Regions from separate parts of the Kribbella sp. NPDC020701 genome, predicted to be linked through region 1. Evidence: riboswitches for the same ligand, from Rfam matches in the RefSeq annotation. Region 1 holds a riboswitch; each other region holds the start of a gene.

Region 1 (5,415 bases):
TCACCGGCCTGGCGATAGGTGTCCGGATCCCCTTCGGCCGGCGTACCTTCCACCAGCTCCCCCGGCAGGAATCGCGTCAGGATCAGCTTGGCGTCGTCGTCGGCACGGACGAGTTGCGGTGCTCTCCCCCGTGTCGTCCACGGCCCCAGCCAGTTTCGGTGGGCGTGCAACTCGCGCGCGAGGTGATGGTCGGCCGCGTCGCCGGCCTTGGCGACATAGCGCTCGCCGTCGACGTCCAGCTCGAGCACGACGGTCCCGATCAGACCCCAGCTGTGGTCCGTCACGATCTCGGCGCCGGGGAGCCACTCCTGGAGGAGAGCTCGCTGCTGCTCGGTGAGGTCCACGAGCTGAGAGTAACGCAGAAAAATGCCACGAAATACTGGACGGAATTCCCTGCAAGACTTATCCTGGCCGAATGCAGAATTCGCAAAAGAATGTCACTCTACCAACAAACTTATCAGAGGAAATTCGCGAAAGCAAGTCGGCGGAATTCTGGCAACTGGGCGATCGCGCGATCCGGCGGATCGGGTTCGGGACGAAGCGGCTCGCGGGCAGCGACGGCGACGAACCGGACGCCCAGGAGCGGGCGATCGCGCTGCTGCGCCGGGCGGTCGAGCTCGGCGTCAACCACCTCGACACGGCCGAGTTCTACCCGAGCTACGCGCCGCCGAGCCGGCCCCGGGACTTCACGTCGCTGGGCTGGGCGAACGACGTGATCCGTCGCGCGCTGGCGCCGTACGCGGATGAGCTCGTGATCGCCACCAAGGTCGGGCCGACGCCGACTGGATTGGCTCGCCCCGATCAATTGCGAGCGTTGGTCGAGGCTGATCTGCGGGCGTTGGGGCTGGAGACGCTCGACCTGGTCTATCTGCGCCAGGCCCGCCTCGACTCGATCGCCGAGCACTTCGGGGTCCTGGCGGAGCTGCAGGCCAAGGGGCTCATCCGGCATCTGGGGCTGTCGAACGTCCGCACCGAACACCTCGCGGAGGCCCAGAAGATCGCGCCGGTGGTCGCCGTCCAGAACAGGTACGGCGTCGGTTTCGGTCGCGTGAACGACGCCATCCTGAGCTCCTGCGGCGAACAGGGCATCGCGTTCGTCCCGTTCTTCGCCCTGACCGCGGATGCTCGGGAGGCCGGTGGTGTCTCGGTCAACGACGCGATCCAGGAGATTGCCGACAATCAGAACGCCACACCGGCGCAGATCCGATTGGCATGGACGTTGAGCCTGGGCGACCACGTCCTGGCTATCCCGGGGACGTCGAGCCCCGATCACCTGCGGCAGAACCTCGAGGCCGGCTCGATCCACCTCTCCTCCAACGAACTCGCCGTACTCGACGCCTTCGTCGACTAGCGGCGCGTCAACTCGACTAGTGGCGCGCTGGATCGGCTAACGACTAGGGCGGCGGCCTCGCGTGGTCGCCGCCCTCAGTCGTAGTACCGGCGGACGCTCGAGCCGATGCGGGTGACGTCGGTGCCGTAGATGTGGATGGAGATCGCCGTGCCGTCGGAGGTGTTGTTGACCCGGTGGATGTCGCCGGGCGGCGCGAAGCCGCTCACGTCGCCGACGTGGTTGTCGCTCTGCCCGATCAGCCGCAGGTCGGCGTCGTACAGGTCCTCGTGTTCGACGCCCTGGATCACCCCGAACACGCACCAGGTCACGTGGTCGTGGATCCGGGTCACCTGCCCGGGCCGCCAGACCAGAGCGATGATCGAGAACGAACCGTCAGGCTCGACATGCAGGGTGTGACTGCGGTAGCGGTCCGCCGAGCCGACTCGCTGCCCGGCGGTCAGTACGTCGGGAGTCGGCAGGTGCCGGCGCAGTTGCTCGGCCACGAGTTGCGCCGTGCCGTTCCAGTCGGCGTGCTGGTCGATGGCGGTACGGACGCCGTCGATCAAGTCGGTCAGTTCATTAGTGGAGATCGATGTTGTCGTCATGTCTTGAGCGTGCGCCGGTCAACCCATAACGTCTAATGCCAAGTTTCGTGCTTACTCATAGATGGATTTGATACATGCTCGATGTCACGAGGCTGCGCGTCATCGACGCAGTCGCCCGTCACGGCTCGGTCACCGCCGCTGCTCGCGAGCTGCACTACTCGCAGCCGTCTGTCACTCATCACCTCACGCGCTTGGAGGCTGAGACCGGCGCGCAGCTCCTGCAGCGCGCCGGTCGTGGCATCAGGCTGACCGAGGCTGGTCGCCTGCTGGCTGCTCGAGCCGCCGAGATCATCGGCCGGATCGACGCCGTCGACGCCGAACTCGCCGCTCACGTCGGTCTGAGCGCGGGCCGGATCCGCCTGGCCGGCTTCTCGTCGGCGATCGGGTCACTCGTGCCACGGGCCGTGGCGGCACTGGCCGACAAGCACCCGGGCCTCGAGATCAACCTCCTCGACGCGCATCCGCCTGAGGCGCTCGAACTGCTTCGCACCGGCAAGATCGACGTCGCGATCGTCTTCCGGTACGACGAGACCGAGCCGGAACCGTCCGGCATACGACTGCATCATCTGCTGGACGATCCGCTCTACGTGCTGTCGACCGATCAGCCGGTCGAGCTGCCCGGGCTCCGCGACGCGACCTGGATCGCCGGCTGCGATCGTTGCCGTAGGCACCTGGTTTCGCTGTGCGCCGCCGAGGGCTACGAGCCGCGGATCAGCTACACGTCCGACGACATGGTGGTCATGCAGGCGCTCGTCGCGGCCCGCCTCGGGGTGACGACCATGCCCGGTCTCGCCCTCCGCGCCCACCACGCCGAGGGCATCATCGCCACCGAGCTCCCCGGGTCCCGCCGCCACGTGTACGCCGCGACGTACGGCGAACCGCCCGACCCACCCGCGATCGGCGCCCTCCTCACTGCCCTCGCCGACACCGCCGTTCTGTGAGCTGGCCCGCCCATGCTGAATCGCGCGGGCCCGAAGCTGAGCCCCGGGTGCCGCGCCTGGTTCAGGAGTTCTCGGCCGCGTCTGCTCCCGTGAGTGGGTCGTAGACGTAGACCTCGGTGCCGGCTTGGGGGGATCTGGCGTGGAGGGTGTGGAACATCGGGGCGAAGGGGCCGCCCAGGTCGATGATGGTTGCACCGGCGCCGAGGACGCCGCGGACCAGGGTGCTGGGGGCCGTGAGGTCGACGCGGGTGACCACGCCGGGCGTCACCCACACGGGAACGTCCCCGAGCCGGCCGGACAATTGGTGATGCAGGTGGCCGCACAGAACCGCTTGTACGTCGGTCCCGGCGACAACTTCCGCCAACTTCTCGGGCTCTTGCAGGACGACAGACTCGAGGTACGGAATTGCGTCGACGGATATCGGCGGGTGGTGGAGTACGACGATCGACCCGGCCGGCGCGGGTGTTGCCAGCTCCGCGGCCAGCCAGTCGAGTTGGTCGTCGCCGAGCACACCGTGTGTCTCGTCGGGGATGAGGCTGTCGAGGGTGATGACCCGGAGGCCCGCGACCTCGCTCACCGCCGCGATCGCACCGGCGACGTCGGCGCAGCGGCCGATCGACGAGCCGTCGGGTCCGAGGTGTCCCGAGCCGAGCGCGGCCGTGAAGCCCTCGCGACGGTCATGGTTCCCGGTGCAGTAGACGTGCGGAATGCCGCGCTCAGCGGCGAACTCACCCACGGCCGTGCGGACCGCGGTGCAGCCCTCCTCGGACCCGTCGTCGGCGATGTCCCCGCTGACGACGATCAGATCCAGCTCCGGGACCCGGCGTACGTCGTACAGCAGGCCGTTGAGCGCGGCGAGGCCGTCGACGCCGTCCTCGTCGGGGCCGATGCGGCTGACGTGGGTGTCGGACAGGTGCAGAACACGATGTGCCATGACGAGCTCTCCTGGGATGTCGTTGCCGTCGGCACCCAGGCGGTCGATGCCCGTCGCGTCACTCCCCGGTGGTAGCCCACCCTCGCCAGTCGTGTGAGACCAAACTACCCAAGCTCAGTCGGTGAAGGTGACCTCCGCGGTGGGTTGGACGGCGGCGGTACGGCCGGGAGCCTGGTGGTTCTCCCAGTAGAGGTTGGTGTGGGCGATGACCTTGTCCGGGGTGGGTGCGCCGTACTCGGACAGGTCTTCGGTGGTGTGCGCGTCGCCAACCAGGGTCACGTCGTACCCGCGGACCATGGCGCCGTGGATGGTGGAGCGGATGCACTCGTCGGTCTGCGCGCCGCTGACGAAGAGGCGGCCGATCCCGGCTGTGGCGAGGACGTCCTCGAGGTCGGTGTCCTCGAAGGAGTCCGCGAAGGTCTTGTGTAGGAGCGGCTCCGAATCGTCACGTTTGAGCTCAGGGACGAGCTGCCACTCGTCGCTGCCCTTCACGAGGTGCTCGCTGGAGTGCTGGACCCAGACGACCGGCACTCCGCCGGCGCGGGCCTTGCCGACCAGGGTGCTGATGTTGGACACCACTTGATCGCGCTCGTGTGCCGCACTGACGACACCGTTCTGGACGTCGATCACCACAAGTGCCGTGTTCGGCCGATCTGACAACGTGGACATGCCGTTCCCTGCCTTTCCCGGGTATACGACGAACGCTAGACCCGCTCGCCGACAGTTTCAGGAGACCTTCCAACTCCGTAGCCGCAGACGCACCGTCGGTACGTCGCCGTCGTCGAGATCCTCCGCCCGCCGCACCGCCGCCTTCACCGGCAGGATGTACCGCCCGTCCTTCGGGAACATCGAGGTGTCCCACACGCTGTCCCCGATCTCGGCCTGCACCGGGATCATCCCCCACCCGTATGTCACGAAGTTCGACTCCGCCTCGAAATACGCGCACTCGTCCTCCGGCACCGTGACGAAATACCAAGGCGCCGGGCCCCGCCAGTACCACATCTCCGCCGCAAACTCGATCTCATTCACTGTTACTTGCCTCCAGCAAGCGTTGGGCTATGTTGCGGGCCGCGGTCTTCAATTCCGGGGATTGGAGGATTCGGTAGGGGGCGGGGAGGGAGGTCAGCTGGCCGGCGTACCAGTAGGGCTCGTCGGTGCTGGCCAGGAGGCGGGTGTGGGTGTCATCGATGGGTTCCAGGCGGCCCATGCTGCGGGAGATCCAGTGGGCGACCTCGTCGCGCGGGGCGTCGATGATGACCTCGATGGGGTATTTCCAGCCCATGGCCAGGTGTTCTTCGACGGCGGCCAGTGGGTCGAGGTCGGTGGGTGCGGTGAATTCCTCGCCTTGCGGCTCGACTTTGGTGATCCTGTCGACGCGGAGCACGCGGCGGGAATTCTTCGTGTGCGACCAGCAGAGGAGATACCAACGGCCTCGGCGTACGACGACCGCCCACGGGTCGACGTCCATCGGCCACTCCTCGCCGTGGTGGCGACGGTAGTGAATGATGACGCGCCGGCCGGCGGTGCTCTGGGCGACCAGGGCTGCGGTGATCTCAGGGTCCGGCGTACGGACGCCGGGGTCGGGAGCGCGCGCACGGACGCGGC
Region 2 (5,415 bases), on a different contig from region 1:
CTGTCGGGCGGAGGAGCCGACGGCTCGGCCGTCGCCTGGGGGGCGCCTTGGGGGGAGGGGGGCGCCTTCATGCATGCGTTTCTCGATCGGCTCGGCCGGGGGGCCGCTCGCCATCACTGGTTCGTGATCGCCGGGTGGGTCGTGCTGGTCGTCGGACTGTTCGTGCTCCGGTCGGCCTTCGGCGGCACCTACGTCAACAACTACACCGTGCCGGGGAGCGAGTCGTCGGCCGGTCTGAACCTGCTGAACAAGGACTTCGCCAAGGCCGGCGGCTACTCGGGCTCGATCGTCTTCCACTCGACGTCCGGAACGGTGTCCGCGCAGGCCGACGCGGTCAAGACCACGATGGCCGATGTCGGCAAACTGCCCGACGTCGTCTCGGCCACCGACCCGCTCGCGACCAACCAGACGGCGTACATCTCCAAGGACGGAACGGTCGTCAACGCACCGGTCTCGTTCTCCGTGGTGCCGGCCTCGCTCGACAAGAGCTACCTCGACTCGCTGAACGCCGCGGTCCAGCCGGCCCGGTCCGCCGGCCTCCAGGTCGAGTTCGGCGGTGGCGCGGGACAGATCGGCAAGCAGGCCGACGATGCGCTCTCGGAGGCGATCGGCCTCGCGCTTGCGTTGCTGTTGCTGTTCTTGATGTTCCGCTCGATCGTGGCCTCCGGACTGCCGCTGGTCGCCGCAGTCTTCAGCGTGGGCGGCGGTTTGGCCATACTCGGCCTGCTCGCGGCCGTGAAGGACTTCCCGGTCTCGGCGCCGACTGTCGCCACCCTGCTCGGCCTCGGCGTCGCGATCGACTACGGCTTGTTCCTGGTGTCGCGCCATCGCGAACAGCTCGACGACGGTATGGGCGTCGAACAATCGGTCGGGCGCGCCGAGTCGACGTCCGGCGCGGCGATCCTGGTCGCGGGCGGGACGGTCGTCATCGCGATCCTCGGCCTCTACGTCTCCGGCGTACCGTTCGTCGGTGCCCTCGGTCTCTCGTCGGCCATCGTCGTCGCGTTCACCGTCCTCGCCGCCCTGACCCTCATTCCGGCCCTGCTCGGCCTGGCGAAGCTCCTTGTCCTGAACCGGGAGGACCGCCACCACCTGGCCGAGGAGCGTGAGCTCGAGGCCGGACTCCCGGACGAGCAGGCCGTCGCGGAGCACCGAGCCGACGAGCGCGAGCGGCGCGATCTCAAGCACGAGCAGAGCGCCTTCGCCCGGTGGGGACGCAAGGTGAGCGACCGGCCGTGGCCGTACGGCATCGTCGCCACCCTGGTGCTGCTGATTCTCGCCATCCCGCTGTTCTCGATGAATCTGGGCCAGCTCGATGCGGGCACCGATCCGGCCGGTGACTCGAGCCGGAAGGCGTACGACCTGGTCGCGCAAGGGTTCGGCCCGGGCGCCAACGGTCCGCTGACGGTCGTCGTACAGCTCCCGTCCGGCAGCGCGAGCGACAACCAGACCCTGCTGACCGGTCTCACCTCCACGCTTCAGAAGACCCCCGGCGTTGCGGCTGTACAGCCCGCGAGCACGAACGAAGCCGGTACGACAGCGATCATCACCGTCATTCCGACCACCTCGCCGTCGTCGGCGGACACCGAGGATCTGGTCAACCGGATCCGCGACGACGTACTCGCGGGGCAGAACGAGCCCACGTACGTCGTCGGCACCACCGCCGGGTACGTCGACTTCACCGAGAAGGTGGCCGGCCGGATGCTGTGGCTGATCGGCGCGGTCGTCCTGCTGGCCTTCCTGCTGCTCATGGTCGCCTTCCGCTCGCTGCTGATCGGGGTCAAGGCCGCGGTCCTCAACCTGCTGTCGGTCGGCGCCGCGTACGGCGTGATCGTCGCGGTCTTCCAGTGGGGCTGGGGATCCTCCCTGGTCGGCATCGACGAGAAGGTGCCGATCCCGTCGTTCGTCCCGATGCTGATGTTCGCGATCGTGTTCGGGCTGTCGATGGACTACGAGGTCTTCCTGCTGTCCCGCGTCCACGAGGCCTGGCTGCAGACGAAGGACAGCCATCGCGCCGTGGCCATCGGGATCGGCGCGACCGCCCGGGTGATCACGACCGCGGCGGCGATCATGATCGCGGTGTTCCTGAGCTTCGTCCTCGACGACGACCCGACCGTGAAGATGCTCGCGGTCGGCATGGCCGTCGCGGTCCTGATCGACGCCAGTATCGTCCGGATGATCCTCGTCCCGTCGGTGATGACGCTGCTCGGCGACCGGGCCTGGTGGCTGCCGAAGTGGCTCGACCGCATCATCCCCGACATCCAGCTGGAAGGTGGCGAGCCACCGCCGGCCCCCGAACCCAAACCGCGCGAGACCTCCCCGGTCTAGTGCCGAAACAGGCGTACGCCGGTCGGTGACCAGCTGATCCCACGCTCGGCGCAGGCCGCGGCGACCTCGTCCGATCGGATCGAGCCGCCCGGCTCGGCGATGTGCGTGACGCCGTGCCGCTGCGCCTCCTCGATGTTGTCGACGAAGGGAAGTGCGCCGTCGGACACCATCGAGACGCCGGTCAACGGTTCGGCCGAGTGCCGGGCCCACCACGCCTGAGCCTTCTCGCCGGCCAGCCGTGTGCAGTCCACGCGCGACTGCTGCCCGGCGCCGACGCCGATCGTCATGCCGTCCTTCACCATCACCACAGTGTTCGACTGGGTGTAACGGGCGACGATCAACCCCAGCACCAAGTCCCGGGCCGCGGCGTCCGGCACCGCCGGATCCAGCAGCTCACGAGTCAGCGGTACATCGTCCCGCCGCTGCGTCAGCCGTAGTCCGTAGAACTCGCGGACCTCCGCCGCCGGCGGCTCGAACGCCGGGTCGGCCTCCAGCACCAGGAAGCTCGCACGCTTCTTCGCCGCCAACGTCCCGACCACGCCTTCGTCGTACCCAGGCGCGATGATCCCGTCCGAGACGACCCGCTTGAGCACCCCGGCGAGCTCCGCGTCGACCGGATGCGAGACCGCGACAAAGTCGCCGTACGACGACTTCGGATCGGCATCGCGAGCGCGCAGATAGGCCGCGCTCACCGACGAGCCCAAGGCCGCCCCAGCCGGCGACACATGCTTGTACGACGCAGCCGCCGGCACGCCGAACGCGTTTGAGGCCTCGCGCACGAGCTGCCACCCGGTGAGCGCATCCAGCACGTTGATGTACGACGGCTCGCCAGACACCACCGTGAACGGAGCGCGCGGCCCAGTCGCCACCATGTCCGCGGTCTGATGTGGATTCATCCCATAACGCATCAAGCACCTCCGAGATCGGAGGCGCCCAGGCGGACGACGCCTTGCTGGTTGATTCCGCTCCCCGGTGGTACTCCACCCTCGCCAGTCGCGGTGATCCCCAGCCTAGTCCCGCCAGCTGCCGGTTCAGTCGTAGAGCGGTGCGGTGGTCGCGTACTCACGCAGATACACGATCCGATCCCCGTCGAGCCGGCCTCGAGTCGGTTCACCTGGCACAGCGTAGGCAACCGAATAGAGTGAGCGGCATGGTCGATGTGAAGCCTCGCAGCCGGACAGTGACCGATGGCCTGGAAGCCACCGCCAGCCGAGGGATGCTCCGGGCGGTGGGGATGGGGGACGACGACTGGGCGAAGCCGCAGGTCGGGGTCGCCTCGAGCTGGAACGAGATCACCCCGTGCAACCTGTCCCTGGACCGGCTCGCGAAGGCGGTCAAGGAAGGCGTGCACGCGGCCGGCGGCTATCCGCTCGAGTTCGGCACGATCAGCGTGTCCGACGGCATCTCGATGGGCCATGTCGGCATGCACTACTCACTCGTCAGCCGCGAGATCATCGCCGACTCGGTCGAGACCGTGATGGAGGCCGAGCGACTCGACGGCTCGGTGCTGCTGGCCGGTTGCGACAAGTCGCTGCCCGGCATGCTGATGGCCGCGGCCCGGCTCGACCTGGCGTCGGTGTTCCTGTACGCCGGGTCGATCATGCCGGGCAAGCTCGGCGACAAGGACGTCACGATCATCGACGCGTTCGAGGCGGTCGGCGCGTGTGTTCGCGGCCTGATCACCCAGGACGAGGTCGATGCGGTCGAGCGCGCGATCTGCCCCGGTGAGGGCGCCTGCGGCGGGATGTACACAGCCAACACGATGGCCGCGTCCGCCGAAGCACTCGGGATGTCGCTGCCGGGCTCGGCCGCACCGCCCGCGGTCGACCGTCGCCGCGACGGCTACGCCCGCAAGTCCGGCGAGGCCGCGGTCGGCCTGCTGCGGAAGGGGATCACGGCCCGCCAGATCCTCACCAAGGAGGCCTTCGAGAACGCCATCGCCGTCGTGATGGCGCTCGGCGGCTCGACGAACGCCGTACTGCACCTGCTCGCGATCGCCCGCGAGGCCGAGGTCGACCTGACGCTGGCCGACTTCAACCGGATCGGCGACCGGGTCCCGCACCTCGGCGACCTGAAACCGTTCGGCCGCTACGTGATGACCGACGTCGACCGCGTCGGCGGTATCCCGGTGGTCATGCGGGCACTCCTCGACGCCGGCCTGCTGCACGGCGACTGCCTGACGGTCACCGGCAAGACGATGGCGGAGAACCTCGCCGACATCGCACCGCCCGACGTCGACGGCACGATCATCCGCGCGCTCGACAGGCCGATCCACGGCACCGGCGGCATCACGATCCTGCACGGCTCGCTCGCGCCGGAAGGCGCGGTGGTGAAGAGCGCCGGCTTCGACTCGGACGTGTTCGAGGGTACGGCGCGAGTCTTCGACGGCGAACGCGCTGCGATGGACGCAGTCCCGGAGTTGAACCCCGGCGACGTCGTCGTGATCCGGTACGAAGGCCCCAAGGGCGGCCCCGGCATGCGCGAGATGCTCGCGGTGACCGGCGCGATCAAGGGCGCGGGCCTCGGCAAGGACGTCCTGCTCCTCACCGACGGCCGCTTCTCCGGCGGTACGACGGGACTCTGCGTGGGACACGTGGCCCCCGAAGCGGTCGACGGCGGCCCGATCGCGTTCGTCCGGGACGGCGACCGGATCACCCTCGACGTGAAGAACCGGACCCTCGATCTCCACGTCACCGAAGCGGAACTCGAACGCCGCAAGCAGGGCTGGACCCCGAAGACCCCGGCGATCACCAAGGGGGTCCTCGGCAAGTACACCCGCCTGGTCCGTTCGGCCTCCGAAGGTGCGGTCTGCATCTAAAGACAGTCATCTCATCAAATGAGACAGCTCGGTGCTGAACTTGACCCGGTCGCGGGCCGGAGGCGAATAATGCCTACATGCGATCGATTCTCCTCGTACTTGTGCGGCGCGCCGACTGACGCGACCACCGAGTCGAGCGCGCCCCTTCAGCCAACCGGCGGAAGGGGTTTTTTGTTGCCAGGGCGACTATCTGAGACCCAGAGAAGACCTGAAGACAACCACAAGCGAGGATGGATCGGTCGCGACAGTCAAATCGTGACAGGACATAG
Region 3 (5,415 bases), on a different contig from region 1:
TGCAGATCGGCGTGGACCGGGCGTCGGCGGATCCGTTCCGGGCGGGGGCGCAGTACGACAACTTCGACGCCGTACCGCATGCGTTCGGCCTGGCCGCGACCGCGCAGCTGTACCGGAAGGTGACCGGTGACCGGCGGTACGACGACTTCGGCAACCAGCAACTCGCCTGGAACTTCGGCGCGAACGCATGGGGTGTGTCGTTCATGGTCGGCGTCGGGCAGAACGCCGAGCGCTGTCCGCATCACCAGATCGCGAACATCCTCGGCCGCGAGCTCACCGGCGCGGTCGTCAACGGGCCGAACTCCGAGGAGCTCTTCGAAGAGGGCCTCGGCGACCACCTCGACGGCATGAACCCCTGTCCCGCCGACGGTGTCGACCGGTACGCCGAGTTCACCGGCCACGGATCCCGGTACGTCGACGACGTCCGCTCCTGGCAAGCCTCCGAACCCGCCGACGACTTCGCCGCGATCGCCGTGTACGCCCTCACTCGCTAAACTCACCCGGTGCTTCAGCCCGACCGGGAGAACGTCCGCGCTGGTCGCCGAGCGACTGCGGTTTCGATCGCGGCGGAGGTGCGGTCGGGGGTCCGGACTGCTCTCGAGGTCGTCGAAGAGGCGCTCGATACCGCCGAGCGCCTCGACCCGGTCTTGCATTTCCTCGAGGAGTTGGATGGTGCCGGTGCACGGGCCGCCGCCGAGCGGTTGGAGCCGGCTGGTCTGCTTGCCGGGGTGCCGTTCCTGATCAAGGGGCGGACGCCGCCGGGCTCGCCGATCGTCGAGCGGCTGCTCGCGGCCGGTGCGATCGCGATCGGTCGGTCGACTCGGGCTCGACCGGGGGCGATCTCGCAGACCTTCGGGTGGAACGGGCGGGATTACACCCGCAATCCTTGGGATTTGTCGCGGTCGCCCGGTGGATCGACGGCTGGTGGAGCCGCGGCTGTTGCGGCAGGCGTCGTGCCGCTGGCGAGTGGTGGAGACAGTGGAGGGTCGTTGCGGATCCCGGCCGCGTTCTGTGGGGTGGTCGGGTTCAAGGGCACGTACGGGCGCATCCCGCGGCCGGGTGGTCGGCCTCTTGGCGGACTCACCACGGCGGGCTTCATCGGGGCCGACCTCGATGACGTGATCCTGGCGACGAGCATCGCCAGCGGTCCCCACCGGCTGGATCCGACGGCGCTCCCGCATTGGCCCGTCCCGTCCGTCGCGAGCTGGCCCGGTGGAGCCGGCGGGGCCGGAGAGTGCGGCGAGGCCGGTGGAGGCGGCGGCGGGGTGCGGGTTGCTTATCGGTCCACCCTTGGCATTGAGCCGGCTGACCCGGCGGTTGACCGGGTGATCCGGGAGCGACTGGCTCGGGCTGACGTCGTGGTGGTCGACGTACCGCTCGAGTTGCTGCCTACCGAGGATGCGTGGTCGGTGCTGTCGGGGCTGGATGCCGGACGGGGCGCTGAGGCGGCCGCGGCGAATCGGGCGCGGGAGGTGCGGGATCACAACAACACCGCGCTCGCGGACCTGTTCGCGGCGGTGGACGCGCTCGTCACCCCGACCACGCTGACTGTTGCCCATGGCTACGATCAGCACGAGGAGAGCATCGTCACCGGCGATCCGTGCTGGGCCTTCAATGTGACTGGGCATCCCGCGGTGAGCGTGCCGGCGGGTCTGGCGGACGGACTGCCGGTGGGTGTTCAGGTTGTCGCGCCGCACGGTGCGGACGACGTTGCCTTGGCGGTGGCACGGCGGATCCAGGTTGCCCTGCCGCGGCCAGAGCTCATCCGTCAGTCCGTGGGCGCTCCGCGCGCCAGTTCTTGATCATCTGGTCGAGGTCGGTCTTGATGAAGGCGAAGAAGTCGGCGGCATCGGTGAGCCGCCGGCCGACGGGGGAGTCGGCGCCGAAGAGGGCGACGCCGGCCCGGCTGCTGGACTCCCACTCGCCGAGGGCGTCATTGCGGCGTTCCAGGATCGCGGCGAAGACATCGTCGCGGATCCGGTAGTGATCCTTGCGTGAACCGGGCAACCGCTCGCGCGAGATGAACGACACCTGGAGCAGCTGACGGACCGCGCCGGAGACGGCAGGCTGGCTGATCTTGAGCGACTCGGCCAGCTCGGCCGCGGTCATCGTGCCGGTCGGGCTGACCAGCATCCGGCCCATCACCCGGGCGGACATCGTCGGGACGCCGCTGTTCGCCAGCACTCCGGCGAAGCGCTCGACGAACTGGCTGATCTCTTCCGGACTGGGCTCCCGACTCATGGTTGAAGAGTACAGTAATCTGATGTATCGCAACTATCACAAACTCCTGATAATTCGACGTTCATGACTCCGACCATGTGGGTCTCGGCAGCAATCGCGGTCGCCGGCGCGGTGCCGGCCGCCGTACTGATGCCGCAACGGAAAACGCCCGCTCCCACAAGCGTGGGAGCGGGCGCGGTGGAACTCAGCTGAGCTCGAGGCCCGGGTACAGCGGGTGCTTGTCGAGCATCTCGGCCGAGGCCGCCCTGGTCTTGTCCGCGACGCCGTCGGCGAGCACGTACTTCGCCTTGGAGGGCGCACCGGCGGACGTCGTCGTCGGCGTGGTCGAGGAGAGGACGTCGACGATGAGCTCGGCGACCCGGTCGAACTCGTCGGCACCGAAGCCGCGGGTGGTCAGCGCCGGCGTGCCGATCCGGACGCCCGAGGTGTACCAGGCGCCGTTCGGGTCACGCGGTACCGCGTTCCGGTTGGTCACGATGCCGGCGTCGAGCAGCGCCGACTCGGCCTGCCGGCCGGTGATGCCGTACGACGAGACGTCGAGCAGGACCAGGTGGTTCTCCGTACCGTCCGTCACGAGCTTCACGCCGCGCTTCATCAGGCCCTCGGCCAGCGTGACCGCGTTGTCCGCGATCGCCTGCGCGTACTCACGGAACGACGGCTGCCGGGCTTCTGCGAGCGCGACCGCCTTGGCGGCCATCGTCTGGCTGAGCGGACCGCCCAGCACCATGGGGCAACCACGGTCGACGGAGTCGGCGTACTCGGGCTGGCAGAGCACCATGCCACCGCGCGGGCCGCGGAGCGACTTGTGCGTGGTGGTCGTGGTGACGTGCGCGTGCGGGATCGGGTCGAAGTCGCCGGTGAACACCTTGCCCGCGACCAGGCCGGCGAAGTGGGCCATGTCGACCATCAGCGTCGCACCGACCTCGTCGGCGATCTCGCGCATCTTCGCGAAGTCCACCTTGCGCGGGTACGCCGAGTAGCCGGCGATCAGGATCAGCGGCTTGAACTCCCGCGCCTTGCGCGCGACCTCGTCGTAGTCGAGCAGCCCGGTCTCCGGGTCGGTGCCGTAGGAGTGCTGGTTGAACATCTTGCCGGAGATGTTCGGCCGGAAGCCGTGGGTCAGGTGACCGCCGGCGTCCAGCGACATGCCGAGCATCTTCTGGTCGCCGAGCGCCTTGCGGAGCTTGGTCCAGTCCTCGTCGGACAGGTCGTTGACGTGCTTCGCTCCCGCCTCGGCCAGCGCCGGGGACTCGATCCGCTGGGCCAGGATCGCCCAGAAGGCGACCAGGTTCGCGTCGATGCCGGAATGCGGCTGGACGTAGGCGTGCGGCGCGCCGAACAGAGCCGTCGCGTGGTCGGCCGCGGTCTGCTCGACGGTGTCGACGTTCTGGCAGCCGGCGTAGAAACGGTGCCCGATGGTGCCCTCGGCGTACTTGTCCGAGAGCCAGTTGCCCATCGTCAGCAAGGTGGCGGGGGAGGCGTAGTTCTCGCTCGCGATCAGCTTCAGCGAGGACCGCTGGTCGGCCAGTTCGGCCTTGATCGCGCCGGCGATGGTCGGTTCCACCGCGCCGATCACCTCGAGCGCGTTGCGATACGCGGCCGATGCGGCGGCGGCATCGAAGGGTTGAGTCATCGTTGTCTCTCCTGCGGTTGCAGTGGGTCGAAGGCACCCAGGCGCACGGTGCCGACGGTTTTCGCTCCCCGGTGGTTCTCCACCTCAGCGCGCCAGTCGCGACGCGGTCACCCTATCGCGCGCTCGATGATCAGCGGGAACTGTGTCGTCCGCGGGAGCGTCCCGAACACACCGCCCCATTCGTTGGCCAGCCGCGACGCGACGAACGCGTCCGCGACCTCGGGCGTCGAGTGCCGGACCAGCAGTGACGCCTGCAGGCACAGGGCCATCCGCGCAGCCAGCCGCCGGGCTCCGGCTTCGGCGTCCGCGGCGTCAGCAAGCGCTTGCAGTACGTCGTTCACCGCGGCGTCCAACCGCTCGTCCGCACCCCGCGCTGCGCCAACCTCCAGCAGCCACGCCTCCAGCGACTCCGGCTTCCGCAGCGCCCGCAGCACATCCAGCGCGTTCACGTTGCCGGAGCCCTCCCAGATCGAGTTCAACGGCGACTCCCGGAACAGCAAAGGCAGCCCGGACTCCTCCACGAACCCGTTCCCACCCAGACACTCCAACGCCTCAGCCACCATGAACGGAGTCCGCTTACAAACCCAGAACTTCGCGAGCGGCAGCGCAATCCGCCGGAATGCTGCAGCTTGTTCATCACCGTTCAGGGAGGCGTCGACAGCAGCAGCAAGACGCATCCCCAGCGCGGTCGCCGCCTCACTCTCGAGCGCCAGGTCCGCGAGGACGTTCTGCATCACCGGCTTGTCGGCGAGCAACCCACCGAACGCCGAGCGGTGGCGGGTGTGCCAGAGGGCTTCGACCAGGGCGCGTCTTTGGAGAGCCGCAGAGCCCAGGACGCAGTCGAGTCTGGTTGCGGCGACCATCTCGATGATGGTTCGGACGCCGGCGCCCTCGTCGCCCAGGCGGTAGCCGATGGTGTTGTGGAACTCGACCTCGCTGGACGCGTTCGAGCGGTTCCCGAGCTTGTCCTTCAGTCGCTGCAGCGCGAACGTGTTCCGGTTGCCATCGGCAAGCACCCGCGGCACGACGAAGCAACTCAGCCCGTCCGGCGCCTGCGCGAGTACCAGGAAGACGTCGACCTGCGGCGCCGAGCAGAACCACTTGTGCCCGTTCAGCTGGTACTCACCGTCGTCCCCGGCCGGCGTCGCGGTGGTCAGGTTCGCCCGGACGTCCGAGCCACCCTGCTTCTCGGTCATCCCCATCCCCGCGAGGACCCCGGATTTCTCCGCGGCCGGCAACCGGCGTACGTCGTACGACGTCGAGGCGAGCTGCGGGATCCACGCCTTCGCCAGCCGCTCGTCCGCCCTGAGCGCGGGGACCGCGGCGTACGTCATCGAGATCGGGCAAACATGCCCCGGCTCGACCTGGGACCAGACGTAGAACCCGGCGGCCCGGGTCAGGTGCGGCGACGGCGATTCGCTCGTCCACGGCGCGGCCTGCAGCCCGAACCCAACCGCGCGCTCCATCAGCCAGTGCCAGGACGGGTGGAACTCGACCTCGTCGATCCGGTTCCCGTAGCGATCGTGGGTGCGCAGGACCGG
Region 4 (5,415 bases), 220 kb from region 1:
CCGGGCCACCGGAAGCAGCCCGGCCTCCCGGACCGGTGCGAGCGGATCCGACAGTTGCCGGCGACGCCGGGACGTTCCCGGCGGCTGACCGTACGCGAGGGAGAAGCGGCGGGAGAAGTGATACGGGTTGCTGTAGCCGCCGTCCGATGCGATCTCCGCGATCGTCGCGTTGTTGCGCAGGAGTGCGGTCGCAGCTCGGGCCAACCGGATCAGATCCAGGACGTACGCCGGTCCGCGGCCGTACCGCTCCCGGAAGAGCCGGTGCAGATGTCCCGCCGACAGGTTCGCCGCGGCGGCCAGCTCCGGGACGGAGATGATCCGCGGGCCACTCCTGGCCCACACCGCCGCGACATGCTCGACCAAGCGCCGGACTGCATCCGGCATCTCCTCGCTCGACTGGCCGGCTGGAGCGCTGACGAAGACCTCCAGCATCGTCGCCACCAACCGGTCGCTGTGTCCCCTGACCGGCAGCGTGGGCCCATAGGTTGCCCCGGGCGCGTAGTCCGCGACCTGGACCACGGAGTTCACGCTGATCACCGACGGTCGCGACGTCACGAACAGATAGTAATGCGCGAGCCAGCGGCATTGGCCGGGCCTGCCGGGCCCTGAGACCGTTAGCCGGTCAACGCCGCTAAAGCCGGATGGAGCATCAGATGCAGCCTGTCGCCGCCGTACCCAGCTTCGCCGAGGTCACCGACGAGTTGGTCGGGTCGTTCCGGCGGGACGGCTTCATCGTCCTGGATCAGGCCTTGTCGGCCGACCAGGTCACCGCGCTCCATTCCGCGGCCGAGGCCCTGTGCCGTGGTGACCTCGGCGTCATCGACGGCGGTCCGGCCGCCGAGCCGGCCGAGGACGTCCTGCGCCAGTACCTGTGCATCCACCAGCCGCACAAGGTGTCCGACGTGGCGCTCGCGGCGTTGCGGGCACCACGGGTGGTCGCGGCGCTGACCGCGGTGATCGGGCCGAACGTCAAGGCCATGCAGTCGATGCTGTTCATCAAGCCCGAGGGGAAGCCGGGCCAGGCGTGGCACCAGGACGAGTTCTTCATCCCGACCAGGGATCGCTCGCTGACCGCGGTGTGGATCGCGCTCGACGATGCCACCGTGGAGAACGGCTGCCTGTGGGTTCTGCCGGGCTCCCACCGTCGCGGGGTCATCTATCCCGACCGGGAGCAGGACGATCTCCGCTTCGATTGCACGGTGGAGGCGTTCGACTTCCCGTACACCGACGGCGATGCGGTCCCGGTCGAGGTGCCCGCGGGTTCGGCGGTGATCTTCAACGGCTACCTGCTGCACCGATCATTGCCGAACACCGGCCGGCACGGACTCCGCCGGGCGCTCGCCAACCATTACATGAGCGCGGAGTCGCTCCTCCCCTGGCAGTCCGTGCCATCCGGAGTCCATGTCGGCAAGCACGACTACCGCGACATCGTGATGGTGGCCGGGAGCGATCCGTACGCGTACAAGGGCATCGACGATCTTGCCCGGCCGCATTCCCGCCGGGACAAGGACGGCGGGTGCGACCGCTGACTCAGCCCGCCTGAGCCTCAGCGGCGTCGACGGCCTGCTCCAGCAGCAGCGCGATCGTCATCGGCCCGACACCGCCCGGAACCGGCGTGATCAGGCGGGCGACCTGGGCCGCCTCCTCGAAGTGGACGTCACCGACGTTGCCCTCGTTGTACCCCGCGTCGACCACGACCGCGCCCGGCTTGAGCCAGTCACCGCGGACGAAGTTCGGCTTGCCGACCGCGGCGATCACGATGTCCGCGGTCCGGACGATGTCCGGCAGGTCCGTGGTCCGCGAGTGCGTGTAGGTGACGGTCGCATTCGATGCCAGCAGCAACATCCCGACCGGCTTGCCCAGGATCGGGCTGCGGCCGATGACGACGGCGTGTGCTCCGGCGATCGGCACGTCGTACGCCTCGAGCAGGCGCATGATCCCGCCCGGCGTCGCGGACCGGAACCCGGGATCGCCGAACGCCATCGCGGCGAACGACCGCATCGTCACGCCGTCGACGTCCTTGCCCGGGTCGATCGCCTCGAACGCGGCCCGCTCGTCGATCTGCGCCGGCACCGGGTGCTGCAGCAGGATCCCGTGCACCTCGGGGTCCTGGGACAGCTTGGTCACCTCGGCGACCAACTCCTCGGTCGTCGTCTCCGCGGGCAGTACGACGCTCCGGGACGCGATCCCGGCCTTCTTCGACCGGTTCTGCTTCATCCGCACGTACGTCGCCGACGCGGGGTCGTCCCCCACCAGTACGGTCGCCAGACACGGCTGCACGCCCGTCCGCTCCCGCAGTTCGCGGGCTCGCTCGGCCGCCTTCGCCACCATCTCGGCGGCGATGTCGGTCCCGATCATCAGTTCGGCGGTCATGGCGCGCTCCTTCGGGCGTCGACTACAGGTCAGATGCCCAGGCGCGCGGCGCAGCCGGATCTCCGGCAGACCGTTCCCCGGTGGTCTTCCACCTCAACGCCAGTCGCGGTCCATCGCTCAGGATACCGAGTCGGTCACCCGGCTGATGAAGGTGTCGGCAACGCCGTCGCCGATGCGTGGGTGGGTCTTGGAGTGCGGGAGCCGGATGTCACGGATCTCCTCGGCCTGCGTGACCAGGTGGTTGATCTGGTCCCGGCCGGTGGCGACGTCCGAGCTATTACCTTCGGCGCCGGCTTCGAGGACGCGAAGGGCCTGGCGCAGCGCCTGACCCCAGTAGAAGGCCGCGTCGAGCCAGGCATCCGCCTCGTCGGCGAACGCCGGGTCGATCACGCCCTGGCGAATCTGACCCGGTGCGTTCTCGATCGCTTCGAAGTACGGCTCGAGGTCCGCGATCGCGCCGGCCAGGTCACCCGCATCCCAGGTCCGCCAGAACGCGGCGGTCTTCGCGGTCAGCGCCGGGGCGTTCGCGAGATGAAGCTTCCCGTCGTAGGTGGTGAGGTCGGCGAAGATCTCGAGCGCCGCGATCGTCTCGGCGTCTCCCCCGGCCGTTTCCGCGATCGCGCGGTGCCAGGACGCCTGCTCGTCGTACGTCGCAGGGTTCCAGCCGAACTCCGCGAACGAGTAGAGGGCGAGCTTGCTGGCCCCGGCCTGGTTCATCGGGTTCGAGATCACGCCGACGACGTGGTCCGCGAGGCCCGGCTCGCGGCCGCTGTACGCCGCGAGCAGGATCCGCCCGGCCGCGTAGTCGTTGACCGGGTAGTTGTCCCAGATCAGGATGTCGTGCCCGAACACCGCCTTCGCCTCAGCCGCCTGGGCGCTGGTGATCGCCTCCGGTACGACGCCGATGCCGGTCCAGTGCACGACCACCGCACTGTCCATCTGCTCCCGCAGCGCCTGCTTGTACGGTGTCTCGTCGACGTTGTAGTACTCGGTCGGGACCATCTGCAGCGGCGCGAGGTCCGGCTTGGTCTCGACCCACTCGCGCTGGATCCGGTTCAGCAGCTCGCTCTGCGCCAGCCCGGCGCCACCGCCGCCGGGGCCATACTTCTCCTCGTCGTCGGCGCTGTGCCATGTCTCGTACTCGATGTCGTCCAGGGCCACGTTGAACGCCCGCGCACCCAGCGCGTACAGCGCCTCGAACTTCGCGATCAACGCCCGGAAGTCGGCCTCCTCGGTGTAGCGCATCGACAGGCCCGGCGAGAGCGCGAAGGTGAAGTCGACCTTGTTCCGCCGGGCGCGATCGATCAGCTCGCCGAGCTCGGCCAGTTTGTCCGCCGGGTACGGGTCGCGCCACTGCTCGCGGTGGTACCGGTCGTCCTTCGGGGCGTACTCGTAGGTGTTCATCCGGTGCGCGCCGAGGTAGTCCAGGTGATCGAGCCGGTCCGCGTGCGACCACGGCGTACCGTAGAAGCCTTCGATCGAACCCCGGTACCGCATTGTCGGCCAGTCGCGGATCTCGACGCCGTCCACATGGTTGCCCTGGACAAGCTGTGCGAAGGTCTGCGCGGCGTAATAGATGCCGCGGGCATCGACCCCGTCGAGTACGACCTGCTGAGCGCCGACGGCCACGACGTACCCCTCGGCCGGCAGCAAACCGGCCGGCGCGACACCGAGCTGCTCGAGCGTGCTCGCGCTCCCGCCGAGCCAGACAGTCACCTCCGCCGGCCCGTCGGAGATGGTGCGTACGCCGGCCTTCGTGAGCGTCTCGCGGACGACGCGCTCGGCGTCGGCATCGGTGGCCGAGCCGTGCACAAGCGCGACGGTGTCACCGAGATCGAACCCGTCGTCGCGGCGGGTGGTCTGCTGAGGCTCAGGTGTCATGACTGCTCCTGGAGAAGCCCTGCATGATCGAGGGCGAGATAGGCCGCGTCGATCCCCGTCATCGCGCCCGGTGTCCGGAGTTCAGCGCGGAAAGCATCCACAGTCAGCTCGACCGGGACGCAGTCCTCGGTCTCGTCAAGCGCCTGCTTCCCGTCCGGACGGCAGCCGCGGGCGATCGCGACGTACTTGCGATAGGTCGAGGACGCCGACGACCACTGCCAGCCGACCAGGTCGAGCGACTCGCAGGTGTACCCGGTCTCTTCCTCGAGCTCGCGGGCGCCGGCCAGCGCCGGGTCCTCCCCCGGCTCGACCAGACCGCCGGGCAGGTTCGTGACGATCCGGTCGGGTCCCGCGCGGAACATCCGGATGGTGACGATGCGGCCGTCGGGGGTCAGCGGCAGCACGGTGATGCCCGACGTGATCCCGTCCGCCGACTTCGGGCCGAACACGTCCCATTCGACCTCGCGCCCGTCCGGCATCCGGTAGCGCCGCAGGTTCACGGTCAGGAACCGGTGAAACCCCGGCTCTTCTCCCAGCAACTCCCACGGCTGCGGGTCACCGGGACGAGACAGCGCAGCCGCCGCGGAGTCCGCGGCGGCTGCGCCATCGATCTGCTTGCTCACAGCGGCCGGTTGTCGCCACCGGGCTCCTCCGGTGGAGCGACGGGTGCGTCGTTCTCCGGCGGGACGACCGGTGCCTCGTCGGCCGTGGCCGTCGTGGTCTCCCCGGCCACCGGGGCGTCCTCGGTCGGCTTGGCCGGCTCGGAGTCCGGGCGGGACTCGGACAGGATGCGTTCGAGGGTCTCCTCGGAGATCCGCTTGAACTTGCGCACCTGCGTCCGGGTCCGGTCCAGGACGGCGACCTCGATCTGGTCCGAGGTCAGCTGCCGGACCTCGCCGCTGTCGTGGCCGAGCGCGTCCACGGCCAGCCGCAGCGCCCCGGCCAGCGAGATGCCCTCCTTGAAGTGCTCGCCGACATAGTCCGCGACCGTCTCGGCCGGCCCGCCCATCACGGCGTACCCGCGGACGTCCGCGATCGAGCCGTCGTAGGTGAGCCGGTAGATCTGGTCCTCGGCCGTGCTGGCGCCGATCTCGGCGACCAGGATCTCCACCTCGAGCGGCTTCTCACCGCCGGAGGAGAAGATCGCGCCGAGGGTCTGCG

What was found. Region 1 has a riboswitch for ZMP and ZTP ahead of ACZ3HV_RS11775 (metallophosphoesterase). Riboswitches for the same ligand answer to the same signal wherever they lie in the genome.
Region 2: linked by a shared signal. The riboswitch ahead of ACZ3HV_RS16735 (5-aminoimidazole-4-carboxamide ribonucleotide transformylase) and the one ahead of ACZ3HV_RS11775 (metallophosphoesterase) in region 1 are both predicted to bind ZMP and ZTP.
Region 3: linked by a shared signal. The riboswitch ahead of ACZ3HV_RS34485 (glycine hydroxymethyltransferase) and the one ahead of ACZ3HV_RS11775 (metallophosphoesterase) in region 1 are both predicted to bind ZMP and ZTP.
Region 4: linked by a shared signal. The riboswitch ahead of ACZ3HV_RS10670 (bifunctional 5,10-methylenetetrahydrofolate dehydrogenase/5,10-methenyltetrahydrofolate cyclohydrolase) and the one ahead of ACZ3HV_RS11775 (metallophosphoesterase) in region 1 are both predicted to bind ZMP and ZTP.

What each region holds. Positions count from the first base shown of each region.
Region 1 is NZ_JBVHFT010000004.1:321,955-327,369, forward strand. Features, by position in the region: gene ACZ3HV_RS11755 (phosphotransferase) at 1-344, opposite strand, end outside; gene ACZ3HV_RS11760 (aldo/keto reductase) at 416-1,351, shown strand; gene ACZ3HV_RS11765 (cysteine dioxygenase family protein) at 1,426-1,935, opposite strand; gene ACZ3HV_RS11770 (LysR family transcriptional regulator) at 2,010-2,876, shown strand; gene ACZ3HV_RS11775 (metallophosphoesterase) at 2,938-3,810, opposite strand; ZMP/ZTP riboswitch at 3,837-3,913, opposite strand; gene ACZ3HV_RS11780 (cysteine hydrolase family protein) at 3,925-4,479, opposite strand; gene ACZ3HV_RS11785 (DUF1905 domain-containing protein) at 4,537-4,839, opposite strand; gene ACZ3HV_RS11790 (helix-turn-helix transcriptional regulator) at 4,832-5,415, opposite strand, start outside.
Region 2 is NZ_JBVHFT010000006.1:238,562-243,976, reverse strand. Features, by position in the region: gene ACZ3HV_RS16740 (MMPL family transporter) at 70-2,328, shown strand; gene ACZ3HV_RS16735 (5-aminoimidazole-4-carboxamide ribonucleotide transformylase) at 2,325-3,236, opposite strand; ZMP/ZTP riboswitch at 3,253-3,335, opposite strand; gene ilvD (dihydroxy-acid dehydratase) at 3,479-5,146, shown strand.
Region 3 is NZ_JBVHFT010000017.1:174,970-180,384, reverse strand. Features, by position in the region: gene ACZ3HV_RS34500 (glycoside hydrolase family 9 protein) at 1-494, shown strand, start outside; gene ACZ3HV_RS34495 (amidase family protein) at 504-1,802, shown strand; gene ACZ3HV_RS34490 (GbsR/MarR family transcriptional regulator) at 1,762-2,241, opposite strand; gene ACZ3HV_RS34485 (glycine hydroxymethyltransferase) at 2,426-3,874, opposite strand; ZMP/ZTP riboswitch at 3,903-3,984, opposite strand; gene ACZ3HV_RS34480 (acyl-CoA dehydrogenase family protein) at 3,982-5,415, opposite strand, start outside.
Region 4 is NZ_JBVHFT010000004.1:97,201-102,615, reverse strand. Features, by position in the region: gene ACZ3HV_RS10680 (helix-turn-helix transcriptional regulator) at 1-555, opposite strand, end outside; gene ACZ3HV_RS10675 (phytanoyl-CoA dioxygenase family protein) at 654-1,529, shown strand; gene ACZ3HV_RS10670 (bifunctional 5,10-methylenetetrahydrofolate dehydrogenase/5,10-methenyltetrahydrofolate cyclohydrolase) at 1,531-2,373, opposite strand; ZMP/ZTP riboswitch at 2,402-2,490, opposite strand; gene ACZ3HV_RS10665 (beta-N-acetylhexosaminidase family protein) at 2,491-4,254, opposite strand; gene ACZ3HV_RS10660 (NUDIX hydrolase) at 4,251-4,877, opposite strand; gene prcA (proteasome subunit alpha) at 4,874-5,415, opposite strand, start outside.